Regions from separate parts of the Pseudomonas sp. P110(2024) genome, predicted to be linked through region 1. Evidence: predicted binding sites of a transcription regulator. Region 1 holds the regulator's gene; each other region holds the start of a gene.
What was found. Region 1 encodes FliA, which starts transcription of late flagellar genes. Its sites were predicted from a motif close to CTAAAGTTTNNNNNNNNNNNGCCGNTAA; they were not measured.

Region 1 (3,366 bases):
TGCAGTTGCAGGACGAGCCCAGCGACGAGGCCATGGCCGACATGTTCGCTGATCTCTACCACAACCCTGGCAAGCGTGCGGGTTGAGGGTGAATACTGTGCAAAGTACCTACATCATGGGGTTGCCCGGCCGTACCGTGGCCTTGAACGTTCAGCCCCTCATGTGGCCTGGGTCCAAGCGAGACAAGGTAAAGAACAGACATGGGTAGCATGCATCCCGTACAGGTGATCGCCGTGACCGGTGGCAAAGGTGGCGTCGGCAAGACTAACGTTTCAGTGAACCTGTCTCTGGCGTTAGCCGAGCTCGGCCGCCGGGTCATGTTGCTGGACGCCGACCTGGGCCTGGCCAATGTCGACGTTCTGCTGGGGCTCACGCCCAAGCGTACCCTGGCCGATGTCATCGAGGGTCGCTGCGAGCTGCGCGATGTGCTGCTGCAGGGGCCTGGCGGTGTGCGCATCGTCCCGGCGGCTTCCGGCACCCAGAGCATGGTGCACCTGGCGCCAGCCCAACATGCCGGCCTGATCCAGGCCTTCAGCGAGATCGGCGACAACCTCGACGTGCTGGTGATCGACACCGCTGCGGGTATTGGTGACTCGGTAGTCAGCTTCGTCCGCGCCGCCCAGGAGGTGCTGCTGGTGGTGTGCGACGAGCCTACCTCGATCACCGACGCCTACGCCCTGATCAAGCTGCTCAACCGCGACTACGGGATGAATCGCTTCCGCGTGCTGGCCAACATGGCCCAGAGCCCGCAGGAAGGGCGCAACCTGTTCGCCAAGTTGACCAAGGTCACGGATCGTTTCCTTGACGTCGCCCTACAATACGTCGGTGCCGTGCCGTACGACGAATGTGTGCGCAAGGCCGTGCAGAAGCAGCGGGCTGTATACGAGGCCTTCCCGCGGTCCAAGTGCGCGCTGGCTTTCAAGGCCATTGCGCAGAAGGTCGACAGCTGGCCGCTGCCTGCCAACCCGCGCGGACACCTGGAATTCTTCGTCGAGCGCCTGGTGCAGCCCACCAGTGCAGGGCCGGTGCTATGAACGCGAGCGGTTTCAAGATGTACAGCAAGGCCGCCAAGGACGCTCAGTACGAGCTGATCGAGCGCTACGCGCCGCTGGTCAAGCGCATCGCCTACCACCTGCTGGCGCGTTTGCCGGCCAACGTCCAGGTCGAGGACCTGATCCAGGCTGGGATGATCGGCCTGCTGGAAGTGGCCAACAAGTATGACGCCAGCAAGGGCGCCAGCTTCGAAACCTACGCCGGCATCCGCATCCGCGGCGCCATGCTCGACGAAGTGCGCAAGGGCGACTGGGCACCGCGCTCGGTGCACCGCAACACGCGTATGGTCAGCGACGCGATTCGCTGTGTTGAAGCAAAGACAGGGCGCGACGCTAAAGATCACGAGGTTGCTGCCGAACTCCAATTGAGTCTCGATGATTACTACGGGATTCTGAACGACACCTTGGGCAGTCGCCTGTTCAGTTTCGACGACCTGCTGCAGGACGGCGAACACGAGGGGCTGCACGAGGACGGAGCCAGCGGCCAGCTGGAGCCATCGCGGGACCTGGAGGACGAGCGCTTCCAGGCCGCCCTGGCCGATGCGATTGCCAACCTGCCGGAGCGCGAGCGCCTGGTCCTGGCGCTGTACTACGACGAAGAGCTGAACCTCAAGGAAATCGGTGAGGTCCTGGGGGTCAGCGAATCGCGTGTCAGCCAGTTGCACAGCCAGTGCGCGGCGCGTCTGCGCAGCCGCCTGGGGGAATGGCGGGCGCGTTGAACCAGGTTTGATGCAGTCGTTTTTTTGTGGTGCCGAATTGATTGAGTGCGCGCTCGGCGCCGAGCGCGTTTAAGACTGCTTGGAGGTCTAATTGAACAAAGACATGAAAATCCTCATCGTTGACGACTTTTCGACGATGCGGCGGATCATCAAGAACCTGTTGCGTGACCTGGGTTTCACCAACGTCAAGGAGGCTGATGACGGCAACACGGCACTGCCGATGCTCACCAGCGAACACTTCGACTTCCTGGTAACCGACTGGAACATGCCGGGCATGACCGGTATCGACCTGCTGCGTGCTGTTCGCGCGGACGAGCGCCTCAAGCACCTGCCGGTACTGATGGTCACCGCAGAAGCCAAGCGCGAGCAGATCATCGAAGCTGCCCAGGCCGGCGTCAACGGCTACGTGGTCAAGCCTTTCACCGCCGTGGCGCTGAAAGAAAAGATCGAAAAGATCTTCGAACGCGTCAACGGCTGAGTCACGTCTGGGGGGCGCAATGGAGTCAACCAACAACTCTTTGGGTGAGTTCGAATCAACCCTTAAGAAGCATGCCCAGGAACTGGTCGAGAGCCTCGAGCGCGGCCGGTTCGGTGATGCGGTACAGCTGATCCACCAACTGAACCAGACCCGCGATCGCGGGCTGTATCAGGAAGTCGGCAAGCTTACTCGCGAACTGCACAGTGCAATCGTCAACTTCCAGATCGACCCGTCCATGCCGCAGGCCGAGGAAGTGTCGCAGATTACCGACGCCACTGAACGCCTCTCCTACGTGGTTCGCCTCACCGAAGGTGCGGCCAACCGCACCATGGACCTGGCAGAGGCCTGCACCCCGGTGCTCAACGACCTCGCCGCCGAGGCCCAGAGCCTGTCCGCCGATTGGCAGCGGTTCATGCGCCGTGAGGTGGCAGCGCCGGAATTCCGTGAGTTGGTCAAGCGTGTGGACAGTTTTCTGACGCACAGCGCCGAAGGTAATCAGAAGGTCGCCGGCCATCTCAACGATATCGTCCTGGCCCAGGATTATCAGGATCTCACCGGCCAGGTGATCAAACGGGTGACCGCGCTGGTCACCGAAGTCGAAAGCAATCTGCTCAAGCTCGTGCTGATGGCAAGCCAGGTCGACCGCTTTGCCGGGATCGAACATGACCACCAGCAGCTGCGCGCTGAAAAAGATCAAGAAAAACATCCGACTCGGGGTGAAGGTCCGCAGATTCATGCCGATAAGCGTGAAGACGTCGTGTCCAGCCAGGACGATGTCGACGATCTGTTGTCCAGCCTGGGTTTTTAAGGAGCACGTTTAATGAGCTTCGGCGCCGATGAAGAAATCCTCCAGGATTTCCTGGTAGAAGCCGGCGAAATCCTCGAGCAACTGTCCGAGCAATTGGTCGAGCTGGAAAGCCGGCCCGATGACGCGGACCTGCTCAATGCGATTTTCCGCGGTTTCCACACTGTAAAAGGGGGCGCCGGCTTCCTTCAGCTCAATGAGTTGGTGGAGTGCTGCCACATTGCCGAGAACGTGTTCGACATCCTGCGCAAAGGTGAGCGCCGGGTTGACGCGGAACTGATGGACGTGGTGCTCGAGGCCCTCGACACGGTC
Region 2 (3,366 bases), on a different contig from region 1:
TCAGGCGGGGGTTCTGAATGCATCGGGGCCGCAAAGCGGCCCCTGTCAATTACTGGTCTTTGGCCTCATCCATCTTCAACACGCCATCCTCGAAGATGTTCAGCTTCTGGCGCAGCTCGCGCGGCTGCATCGGCGTATCGCCCGGTGTCGCGGCCGCACCTGGCGCAGCGCCCGCAGGCGGTGCTTCAGCGGCAGGTGGCGCTGCGTCCGGCTTGCCCTGCTCACCTTCGATATCGCGTTGCGCCTTCTTGGTCAGGACGATGATGTCGATACGGCGGTTGACCGGGTTAAACGGGTTGGCACGGTCGAACAGCGACGACGATGCATAACCGACCACACGGGCCACCTGCTCGTCCGGATAGCCACCGGCGACCAATGCACGACGCGCCGCGTTGGCGCGGTTGGCCGAAAGCTCCCAGTTACCGAAATCGCCGGTACCGGAATACGGCTTGGCATCGGTATGGCCACTGATGCTGATCTTGTTCGGGACCGCCTTGATGGTGTCGGCCATGGCCAACAGAATATCTTCGAAATAGGGCTGCAGTCGTGCACTCCCCAGGTCGAACATTGGCCGGTTCTCGGCATCCATGATCTGGATGCGCAGACCATCCTGGGTGATCTCGAACAGGATCTGGTCCTTGAACTTCTGCAGTTGCGGGTTTTCCTCGACCTTGTTCTGCAACTCCTGCAGCAAAAGCTCGAGGCGCTCGCGCTCGACCTGCTCGGCCATGGTCTCGACCTTGTCCTTGTCCAGCTGCAGGCTGGTGTCGGGCGTCGGTTCGGACTTCACTTCCGGGTTGATGGTCTTTTCCGGCGCCAGTTGCGGCGAACCGCCCAGGTCGATGATGTAGGGCGTGCCGCTCTCGGAGAAGCCGATCGGATCCTTGAAGTAGCCGGCGATGGCGATCTTCTGCTCGGGCGTGGCCGTCGACAGCAGCCAGAGCACCAGGAAGAACGCCATCATCGCCGTGGCGAAGTCGGCGAAGGCGATTTTCCAGGCGCCGCCGTGATGGCCGTCGCCAAAGCGCTTGACGCGCTTGACGATGATGGGCTGATTGTTCTCCATGGCTTAGCGACCGCGTACCGCTTGTTCCAGCTCGGCGAAGCTCGGGCGGTGCGCCGGGTACAGCACCTTGCGACCGAACTCGACCGCCAGCGACGGCGGCATGCCGGAGGCCGAGGCCACCAGCGAGGCCTTGATCGCCTCGTAGACGTTCAGTTCCTCTTTCGCATCGTGGCGCAGGGCGTTGGCCAGCGGGCCGAAGAAGCCGTAGGCAGCGAGAATACCGAAGAAGGTACCGACCAGCGCCGCGCCCACGTGCAGGCCGATGGACTTCTGGTCGCCATCGCCCAACGAGGCCATGGTCACCACGATACCCAGTACCGCCGCGACGATACCGAAGCCGGGCATGCCGTCGGCGATGCCGGTCACCGCGTGGGACGGGTGCTCCAGCTCTTCCTTCATGCTCAGCAGCTCCATGTCGAACAGGCCTTCGAGCTCATGGGGCGCCATGTTGCCTGTGGACATGATCCGCAGGTAGTCGCAGATGAACGCGGTCATGCGCTCATCGCCCAGCACGGCCGGGTACTTGGCAAAGATCGGGCTGGCCGCGGCGTCCTCGATGTCCCCCTCGATGGCCATCATGCCTTCACGACGGCTCTTGTTGAGGATCTCGTACACCAGGCCCAGCACTTCGAGGTAGAAGGTGTGGGTGAAGCGGGTGCCGAACATCTTCAGCGACTTCTTGATTACATGCATGGTCATGTAACCAGGGTTGGCCTGGAGGAACGCACCAAAGGCCGCGCCGCCGATGATCAGCACTTCGAACGGCTGGATCAGTGCCGCGATCTTGCCGTGGGAAAGCACGTAGCCGCCGAGCACGCTCGCGAATACGACGATGATGCCGATAATTTTAGCCATAAGTTGGAAGCACTTGCTGTCGTGGTCAGGGTAGGGAACGGAAGCTTGAAAACTCTTCTTCTACTTATCGGCAGAACTGCGCCAGACTATAGCCACTCATTGCGAAAAGCCAGTTCGGACTGATGTCAATATGCCAATTGAAACCAAGGTGCCAAGTCAGGTTCCGTCGAGTCTAGAGGCCTGGGTAAAGCTGCTCGACGGGATTCGAGTACCCGTGCCGAAAGACAGCCACGACCGCGTTCTACAGGCCATCAACGACAGCCGCCGCTCCCTGCGCGACATCGCCGAACTGATGCAGGACAGCCCCGCGTTGGTGCTCTGCGTGCTGCGCGAGGCCAATCACCCAGCCAACGCCAGCCTGGCGGAGCCTGCCGAAAGCCTGGAAATCGCCCTCAATCGGCTGGGGCTGGCCCGCACCAGCCAGTTGCTGGCGCGGCTGCCGTCGATACCGGCCGACGAGATCCCGCCGGTGCTGCGCCAGTTCCTGTTGATCAGCCAACACGCCACCCAACAGGCCAACGGCCTGTTCGCCAGCCGGCTGGCGCGGCTGTGGCAGGAAATCCACTGGGGCAGCCTGCTGTTCCTCTCGCCGCTGTGGCCGCTGGCCCTGGCTTACCCCAAATTGCTGGATAACTGGGAACTGCGGGTCATCCACAAGAGCGAGGACGCCGCCGAGGTCGAACGGGAACTGTTCGGCGTGCGCCTCATGCAACTATGCCAGGCCATGGCCGAGCATTGGCGCCTGCCCGAGTGGGTGACCCAGGGCTATCGCCTGCTGATGGACGAGCGCGAGCAACTGGCTCAGGTGCTGAACATCGCCCGCGAACAGGACCCGCTGGTCCAGCAGCAGCGCCTGGACGACGAGCCAGCGCTGCGTCGCTGGTTCAACCAGCCACCCAACACCGTGCTGCTGGCCAACGGCCTCGCCCTGGCCGCCCAGGTAGGCTGGGACAACCCGCACCTGCTGCGCTGGCAACTGCTCACCGCGCTATACCTGCAGACCACCCTGGACGATGTCCAGCAGCAGGTTCACCAACAAGCCGCGGCCAGTGCCCGTCATCACGCCCGTGATGCGCTGTTCCACCCGGCCGAGGCGCTGATCTGGCCCTGGCACCAGCGCAGACCGCACCCGGACATGCTTACTCCGCCGCCACCCAGCACCGAGGATCTTGGCCGCTGGCGCGCGCTGTGCCAGGAACTGTTGGCCCAGCCCAGCCCGTTCAGCAATGCCGTGCACCTGGCCACCCAGGCCCGCGACGCCCTGCTGGCCTGCGGCATGCAACGCATCATGCTGCTGAGCCTGGACAAGACCACCGATTACCTGCGCGTGCAGCAGACCGCCGGCCTGCCACGCGAGGCCGCCGCCATGGCGCTGCCCGTCGTGCAGAACAAATTGTTGCAAAAGTTGATGGCAAAAGCCGGGCAACTACGCCTGACACCCGAAA
Region 3 (3,366 bases), on a different contig from region 1:
CCATGCGCAGCGGGTGGTCCAGCTTGATGCCGGTGAATTCCAGCGCGGCCGCCTCGATGTTGGCCCCTTCGAACGGTTCGACCCGGTGGAAGTAGGTGTGTTCGGGGAACAGGAAGCCCTTCTCGTCCATGCCAATGGTGACGGCGGCGATCTCCAGCAGCGCGTCGGTGGCGCTGTTGAAACCGCCGGTCTCGACATCCACCACCACTGGCAAGTAGCCACGAAAACGCTCGGCCATGGGGTGGCGCGAGCCGCTGCTGACTTGGCTGTCCTGGTCGTCTTCGTACAGGTCTTCGCTCACGCGTTGTCCTCCAGCAGGCGCCAGCGCAATTTCTCACCGGCGCGCAGGGGGATCACGGTGTTGTCGCCGAACGGCAGGCTGTCCGGCGCGGTCCATTCCTCACGGACCAAGGTGATGGTGTCGGTGTTGCGAGCAAGGCCGTAGAAGTCCGGGCCGTGCTTGCTGGCGAAGCCCTCGAGCTTGTCCAGCGCGTTGCGCTGTTCGAACGCCTCGGCGTACATCTCGATGGCGGCGTAAGCGGTGTAGCAGCCAGCACAGCCGCAGGCGGCTTCCTTGGCATGCTTGGCGTGGGGCGCCGAGTCGGTGCCGAGGAAGAACTTCGGATTGCCGCTGGTGGCGGCATCCAGCAGCGCCACCTGGTGGGTGTTGCGCTTGAGGATCGGCAAGCAGTAGAAGTGTGGGCGGATACCGCCGACCAGCATGTGATTGCGGTTGTACAGCAGGTGCTGGGCAGTGATGGTCGCACCAACGTTGGCTGGCGCCTCGGTGACGAACTGCGCGGCGTCGCTGGTGGTGATGTGCTCGAACACTACCTTCAGGGTCGGGAAGCGTTCGACCAGGCGGCGCATGTGCTCGTCGATGAAGCGCTTCTCGCGGTCGAACACGTCGATCTCGCTGCGTGTGACTTCTCCGTGCACCAGCAGGGGCATGCCGGTTTCGGCCAGGGCCTCGATCGCCGGGAAGATATTGTCGATGCTGGTCACGCCCGAATCGGAGTTGGTGGTGGCGCCGGCCGGGTAAAGCTTGGCAGCGTACACGATCCCGCTGGCCTTGGCGGCACGCACATCGTCAGCGCTGGTACGGTCGGTGAGATAAAGCACCATCAGCGGCTCGAAGCGGCTGCCGGCGGGTCGTGCGGCAAGGATGCGCTCGCGGTAGGCAGCGGCCTCGACGGCGTTGCGCACTGGCGGAACCAGGTTGGGCATGATGATGGCGCGGGCGAAGGTGCGCGCCACGTCACCGACGGTGTGTGGCAGAACGGCACCATCGCGCAGATGGATGTGCCAGTCGTCGGGGCGCAGGAGGGTCAGGCGATCGGACATTGGAGATTCCAGGCGGGTCGAACTCAGAAGCCAATGCTACCGGAAAACCCCTGTTCGAGCACGGCTATCAAGTTTTCCGACGGGCGACCGATAGCGTTCAGGTAAGCCGCCAGAATCTGTGGAGCCGACCGTGCGCCAGCGTTACCTAGCCCTGTTCACCCTCGTTGCCAGCTTGCCGGCCGGGGCAATGACCTTCCAGACCCGCGTGGAGAACGTCGCCTGGAAAGTTGAGGGTGACCAGTTCGAATGTCGCCTGATCCAGCCGATCGACGGTTTCGGCAGCGGCGAGTTCGTGCGCCGCGCCGGCGAGCAGCCAACCTTCCAGCTGCGTTCGGACAGCAATATCCTGGGCGCCGGCTCCGCCACCTTGCTGGCCGCCGCCGCGCCCTGGCAGCCCGGGCGCGGCGACATCAACCTTGGTGCGGTGCATATGGCCCGTACCGGGGTGTTGTTCACCTCCAGTCAGGGCCAGGCCAGCCGTTTGATCAACGGCCTGCTCGATGGACGCAGCACCGTGGTGCGCAACTACCGCGGCGAAGGTGGCCGGCCGATGGAAGTGCATGTGATGCCGGTCAGTTTCGCCAAGGCCTACAGCGACTACCAGCTGTGCGCCGCCAAGCTGCTGCCGATGAACTACGACCAGATCCGCCAGACCCAGGTCGGCTTCCCGGGGGGCGGGATCGAGCTGGACAGCTCGGCGCGCGCGCGCTTGGATGTGCTGCTGGACTACCTGAAGGCCGATCCGACGGTCAATCACATCGAACTCAATGGTCACTCCGACAACAGCGGCAATCGTCTGACCAACCGCGACACCTCGCGTCGACGGGCGCTGGCGGTGGCCGAGTACCTCAAGGCCCATGGTGTGCCGGAAGAACAGATCACCGTGCGTTTCCATGGTGAGCGCTACCCGCTGGCCAAGAACAACAGTGCCGCCAACCGCGCGCGCAACCGCCGGGTGAACATCCAGCTCGAGCGCGTGACGCCGGTCGAGAAGCCGGTGGAGAAACCGGCAGCGCCGGTGCCGCCGTCGACCCCGACACCCACGGCTACCACACCTGCGCCAACGCCTGCGGCTGCTGCCACGCCGTCCGCTTCGGCGAAATCCTGAGAGCGACCACGGGTCGCGCTCTCGACAATTCCTGTCGCTTTGTCGTCACAAGCTGTCGCCCCATTGTAAATATTTCGGCAAGGCCGGTAGAATCAACGGCTTTCCGTACAACCCCGTGGAGTGATGGCATGGCGGACGTAAAAAAGGTCGTATTGGCGTATTCCGGCGGCCTTGATACTTCGGTGATTCTCAAGTGGCTGCAGGACACCTACAACTGTGAAGTGGTGACCTTCACCGCTGACCTCGGCCAGGGCGAGGAGGTCGAGCCGGCCCGCGCCAAGGCCCAGGCGATGGGCGTGAAAGAAATCTACATCGACGACCTGCGCGAAGAGTTCGTGCGTGACTTCGTCTTCCCGATGTTCCGCGCCAACACCGTCTACGAAGGCGAGTACCTGCTGGGTACCTCCATCGCCCGTCCGCTGATCGCCAAGCGCCTGATCGAGATCGCCAACGAAACCGGCGCCGACGCCATTTCCCACGGTGCCACCGGCAAGGGTAACGACCAGGTGCGCTTCGAGCTGGGCGCCTATGCGCTCAAGCCAGGCGTCAAGGTCATCGCCCCGTGGCGCGAGTGGGACCTGCTGTCCCGCGAGAAGCTGATGGACTATGCCGAGAAGCACGGCATCCCGATCGAGCGCCACGGCAAGAAGAAATCGCCGTACTCGATGGACGCCAACCTGTTGCACATCTCCTACGAAGGCGGTGTCCTGGAAGATACCTGGACCGAGCATGAGGAAGACATGTGGCGCTGGAGCGTCTCGCCGGAGAATGCCCCTGACCAGGCCACCTACCTCGAGCTGACCTACCGCAACGGTGACATCGTTGCCATCGACGGCGTCGAGAAGACCCCGGCCACCGTGCTGGCCGACCTCAACCGCATCGGCGGCGCCAACGGCATCGGGCGCCTGGACATC
Region 4 (3,366 bases), on a different contig from region 1:
GGCGTTTATCATGTCCTGGCGACGCTCAATAGTCGTCTTTGTCGAACCGCCGTGCCTCGCGCTGCAGTTGATAGACGAAACTCTCGATCTTGCGCTGTGCCTGACCGTTGAGGTTATGGAAGCGCACCCCGGCGAAGGTGGTGTTGATGCGTTCCTCGAAGTGCAGGTGACGCAGTTCTACCAGGGTGTCGGTCAGGCCCAGCGGGTTGCCGGCCTTGAAGCGTTCGTAGACCTGGCCCAGTTGCAGGCGGTCCTCGACGTTGCCGTCGAAACGCAGCTTGCAGCCGGTGGCGGAGATGTCCAGCAGTTTGCCGCGCAGGGCGCCGTTGCCCTTGAGGTGGGCGCCGTCGAGGGTGATGTCGACCAGTTGCGATAGCTTCAGCGCGGCGCGGAAGGCGTTGCGACGCTGGTGATAGGTCACTTCCTCGGGCAGTGGGCCGCGGTAGCAGCGATGGCCGTCGATCTCGGTGATGGTCAGTGGTGTGCTGGACTCCCAGGCGATGCGCACGCCGTCATGGAAGCCTTCGACGCGGAACGACTCGCCGTTCTCGATGTACTTTTCGCCATCGCGGGGGATCATTTCATCCAGTGCCAGGACGCCGTTGTCCCGGTCGACGTGCACCACATAGCTCTGGAATCGCTGGCTGCGCTCGTGGAAGCTGATGATCAGCGGGTCGTGGCTATCCAGCAACTGGCGCAAGTTGGCCGTGATCTCCAAAGGGGTGGTGAGCACCTTTGGTGGCTGGGGCGCATCGGATTCATTGAACACGGGTTATCAATCTCCAGGCAAAACGGCACACGCAAGTTACGGCATTTTGCCAGTATGTTCCGTGTCTTGGTACAAATAAGATAGAACTAATCACACTTGGCTGAGTGCGCGGGGCTTGGCCATTGGCGAGGTGCCGCCACGGCTGTCGTAGAGCGACGGGGAATCGCCACCCTGAAGGATTCTGATCTGGTTCGCCGTGGTCTGTTGTTGCACTTGGATGATCCGGCCATTGGTCTCGTTGACCTGCCGGCAGGCATCCATCAGCTCGCCCAGTGCATCGAGCCGGCTCATGATGGCCTCGCCATTGCTCGACTGTGCGGCCAGCGCCTGGGCCCCCTCGCGATCGGCACTCAGGCCGAGTTCGAGGAGCAACTGACTGCGCCGCTTGCCCTGCTGCTCGAGCAAGATGATCAACGACTGCTTGCGGGCCAGGATTTGCTCCAGGGCCAGCATGTCCCGACCGTGCAGGGCTATCGCTTCGTTCTGCAGAAGCTCGAGCAGTTCCTGCGTCGGCGCTATGTCGTTTTCAATCAGTTGCAGCAGGGTAGTGTCGTGCATGGCTAACTCTTGGCGTGTTGCGTCCTTGAAGTCAGCGCGCCTGAAGGTCAGCGCTGGGCTTCGAAATCAAGCAGTTTGCTGGCGACCCGGTCGGCATCGACCTTGTAGCTGCCGTCTGCGATGGCCTGCTTCAACTCGGCCACGCGGGCGCTGTTGACGGTCGGCTGATCGCGCAGCTTGTCGCTGATCTTCTGCAATTGCTGGGCCTCTGGGCTCAGGTGTACCGCTTCTCCGCTGGCATTGGCGCGCTTTGGCGCTTCACTGGCTTCGCCGGCTTTTTCGGCGTTGCCTGGCGCGGCATTGCCGCGAACGCCGCCCGTGACGGACGGAGAGTTGTTGAGACGACTGAAGTCGATGACCATGTTCAGAACCCCTGGGAATTAGGACGCATGCCTGGTTTTCGGCCAGCCTGAGCAAAACTTTAGGTGTGAATGCATCAGGGCCTCCAGGTACAGGTGCGCAACCCGATTTGTGACACAGTTTAGGGCGCGCGGTTCCACATCGCCAGCGTTCTGTCATTATCCCGACACGGTGTGTTACATGGCCACCTCGACCTGGCCGGGGCCTGTGACCCGCGCCTTGACCACGCGCCTGGAATTCAGGTTGCGCACGCGGATCTGCGTCTGCAGGCCGCCCTTGTCCAGTGCCTCGCCCGGCATGCGCACGCTCAGGCTGCCGCTGCGGGCGATGATCACCACATGGTCGCCCTTGCGAACCACCTCGGCCTGTTCCAGGTGCTGTTGCGTCAGTACCTGGTCGAGCACAGTGGGGCGCAGCAGCTTCATGCCCACGGCCTGGTCGAGCTGGGTCAGGTAGCCTGGGCCGAGGCTGCCGACATCGCGCTCGCGCATGGCCACATCGCCTTCGGTCACCACGCTTTCGCGCTTCAGGGGGCGCGTCATGACCACCACATCGCGCAGCAGGCGGACCTGTGCCGGGACGAACACCGTCCAGGGCGCGGCACTGTCGCAGCGTACCCGTACCGTGACCCGCCCGAGCGGCGTCGAACTTTCCAGCGAGGCATCCAATTGCTGGCTGCATTGGGGCATGCGCAGGCGCGGGTCCAGGGTATTGACTTGGATTTCGTAGCGGCCCGGGGTTTGGGTCGTCGCCAGATAATCCTCTACGGTGAACTCAAGAAACCCCTGAGTGACACCGATAAGCTGTTCAGGCAAGGTAAAAGAGTCCGCCAGCGTACGAATGCCGGGTGCCAGCAGGCACAGGGCGGCCAGTGAGCCGGTCAGCAGGCGCGTCAGTCGTCGGAAATTTGTCGTTTTCGTGTACATGGCGTTCAAAAAAGCAAAGCCCGTGCCGATTCGGTACTTAGGCAATCGTTGAAGGAGTCTGGCATGGCTGGAGTGATGGATTCGGTCAACCAGCGCACGCAACTGGTGGGGCAGAACCGCCTGGAGCTGCTTTTGTTTCGCCTCAATGGCGATCAGCTCTACGGCATCAATGTGTTCAAGGTGCGGGAGGTGCTGCAGTGCCCGGACCTGACGCTTCTGCCCAGATCCCATCCGGTGGTGCGCGGTGTGGCCAACATTCGGGGGGCGACCATCCCGATCCTTGACCTGTCGATGGCCACTGGCCTTCCGCAGTTGAAGGAAGAAACGCGCAACAGTTTCGTGATCATCACCGAGTACAACACCAAGACCCAGGGCTTCCTGGTGCACTCGGTCGAGCGCATCGTCAACATGAACTGGGAAGAGATCCATCCGCCACCCAAGGGCACCGGGCGCGATCACTACCTGACCGCCGTGACCCGGGTCGACAATCGCATGGTCGAGATCATCGATGTCGAGAAGGTGCTGGCCGAAGTGGCGCCGTCGTCCGAGTCGGTGTCCGAGGGGGTGATCGATGCCGAGGTGCAGGACAAGGCGGTGATGTTGCGGGTGCTGACGGTCGATGATTCGTCGGTGGCGCGCAAGCAGGTGAGCCGTTGCCTGCAGACTGTGGGGGTCGAGGTGGTGGCGCTCAACGACGGTCGCCAGGCCCTGGACTACCTGCGTAAGCTGGTGGACGAGGGCAAGCGTCCGGAG

Region 2: the regulator FliA is predicted to act here: its motif matches at 1,986-2,013, upstream of motA (flagellar motor stator protein MotA).
Region 3: the regulator FliA is predicted to act here: its motif matches at 1,411-1,438, upstream of AC25ND_RS03095 (flagellar protein MotY).
Region 4: the regulator FliA is predicted to act here: its motif matches at 1,725-1,752, upstream of flgM (flagellar biosynthesis anti-sigma factor FlgM).

What each region holds. Positions count from the first base shown of each region.
Region 1 covers NZ_JBLIYT010000007.1:199,520-202,885, reverse strand. Annotated here, with positions in the region: gene flhF (flagellar biosynthesis GTPase FlhF) at 1-86, shown strand, start outside; gene fleN (flagellar synthesis regulator FleN) at 201-1,034, shown strand; gene fliA (RNA polymerase sigma factor FliA) at 1,031-1,771, shown strand; gene AC25ND_RS13275 (chemotaxis response regulator CheY) at 1,875-2,249, shown strand; gene AC25ND_RS13270 (protein phosphatase CheZ) at 2,269-3,057, shown strand; gene AC25ND_RS13265 (chemotaxis protein CheA) at 3,070-3,366, shown strand, end outside.
Region 2 covers NZ_JBLIYT010000009.1:3,254-6,619, forward strand. Annotated here, with positions in the region: gene AC25ND_RS15380 (molecular chaperone Tir) at 1-17, shown strand, start outside; gene motB (flagellar motor protein MotB) at 50-1,066, opposite strand; gene motA (flagellar motor stator protein MotA) at 1,070-1,921, opposite strand; gene AC25ND_RS15395 (HDOD domain-containing protein) at 2,052-3,366, shown strand, end outside.
Region 3 covers NZ_JBLIYT010000002.1:19,211-22,576, reverse strand. Annotated here, with positions in the region: gene rnt (ribonuclease T) at 1-238, opposite strand, end outside; gene pyrC (dihydroorotase) at 298-1,344, opposite strand; gene AC25ND_RS03095 (flagellar protein MotY) at 1,475-2,452, shown strand; gene AC25ND_RS03090 (argininosuccinate synthase) at 2,581-3,366, shown strand, end outside.
Region 4 covers NZ_JBLIYT010000013.1:123,291-126,656, forward strand. Annotated here, with positions in the region: gene AC25ND_RS20775 (flagellar brake protein) at 26-769, opposite strand; gene AC25ND_RS20780 (flagella synthesis protein FlgN) at 860-1,327, opposite strand; gene flgM (flagellar biosynthesis anti-sigma factor FlgM) at 1,375-1,689, opposite strand; gene flgA (flagellar basal body P-ring formation chaperone FlgA) at 1,864-2,613, opposite strand; gene AC25ND_RS20795 (chemotaxis protein CheV) at 2,677-3,366, shown strand, end outside.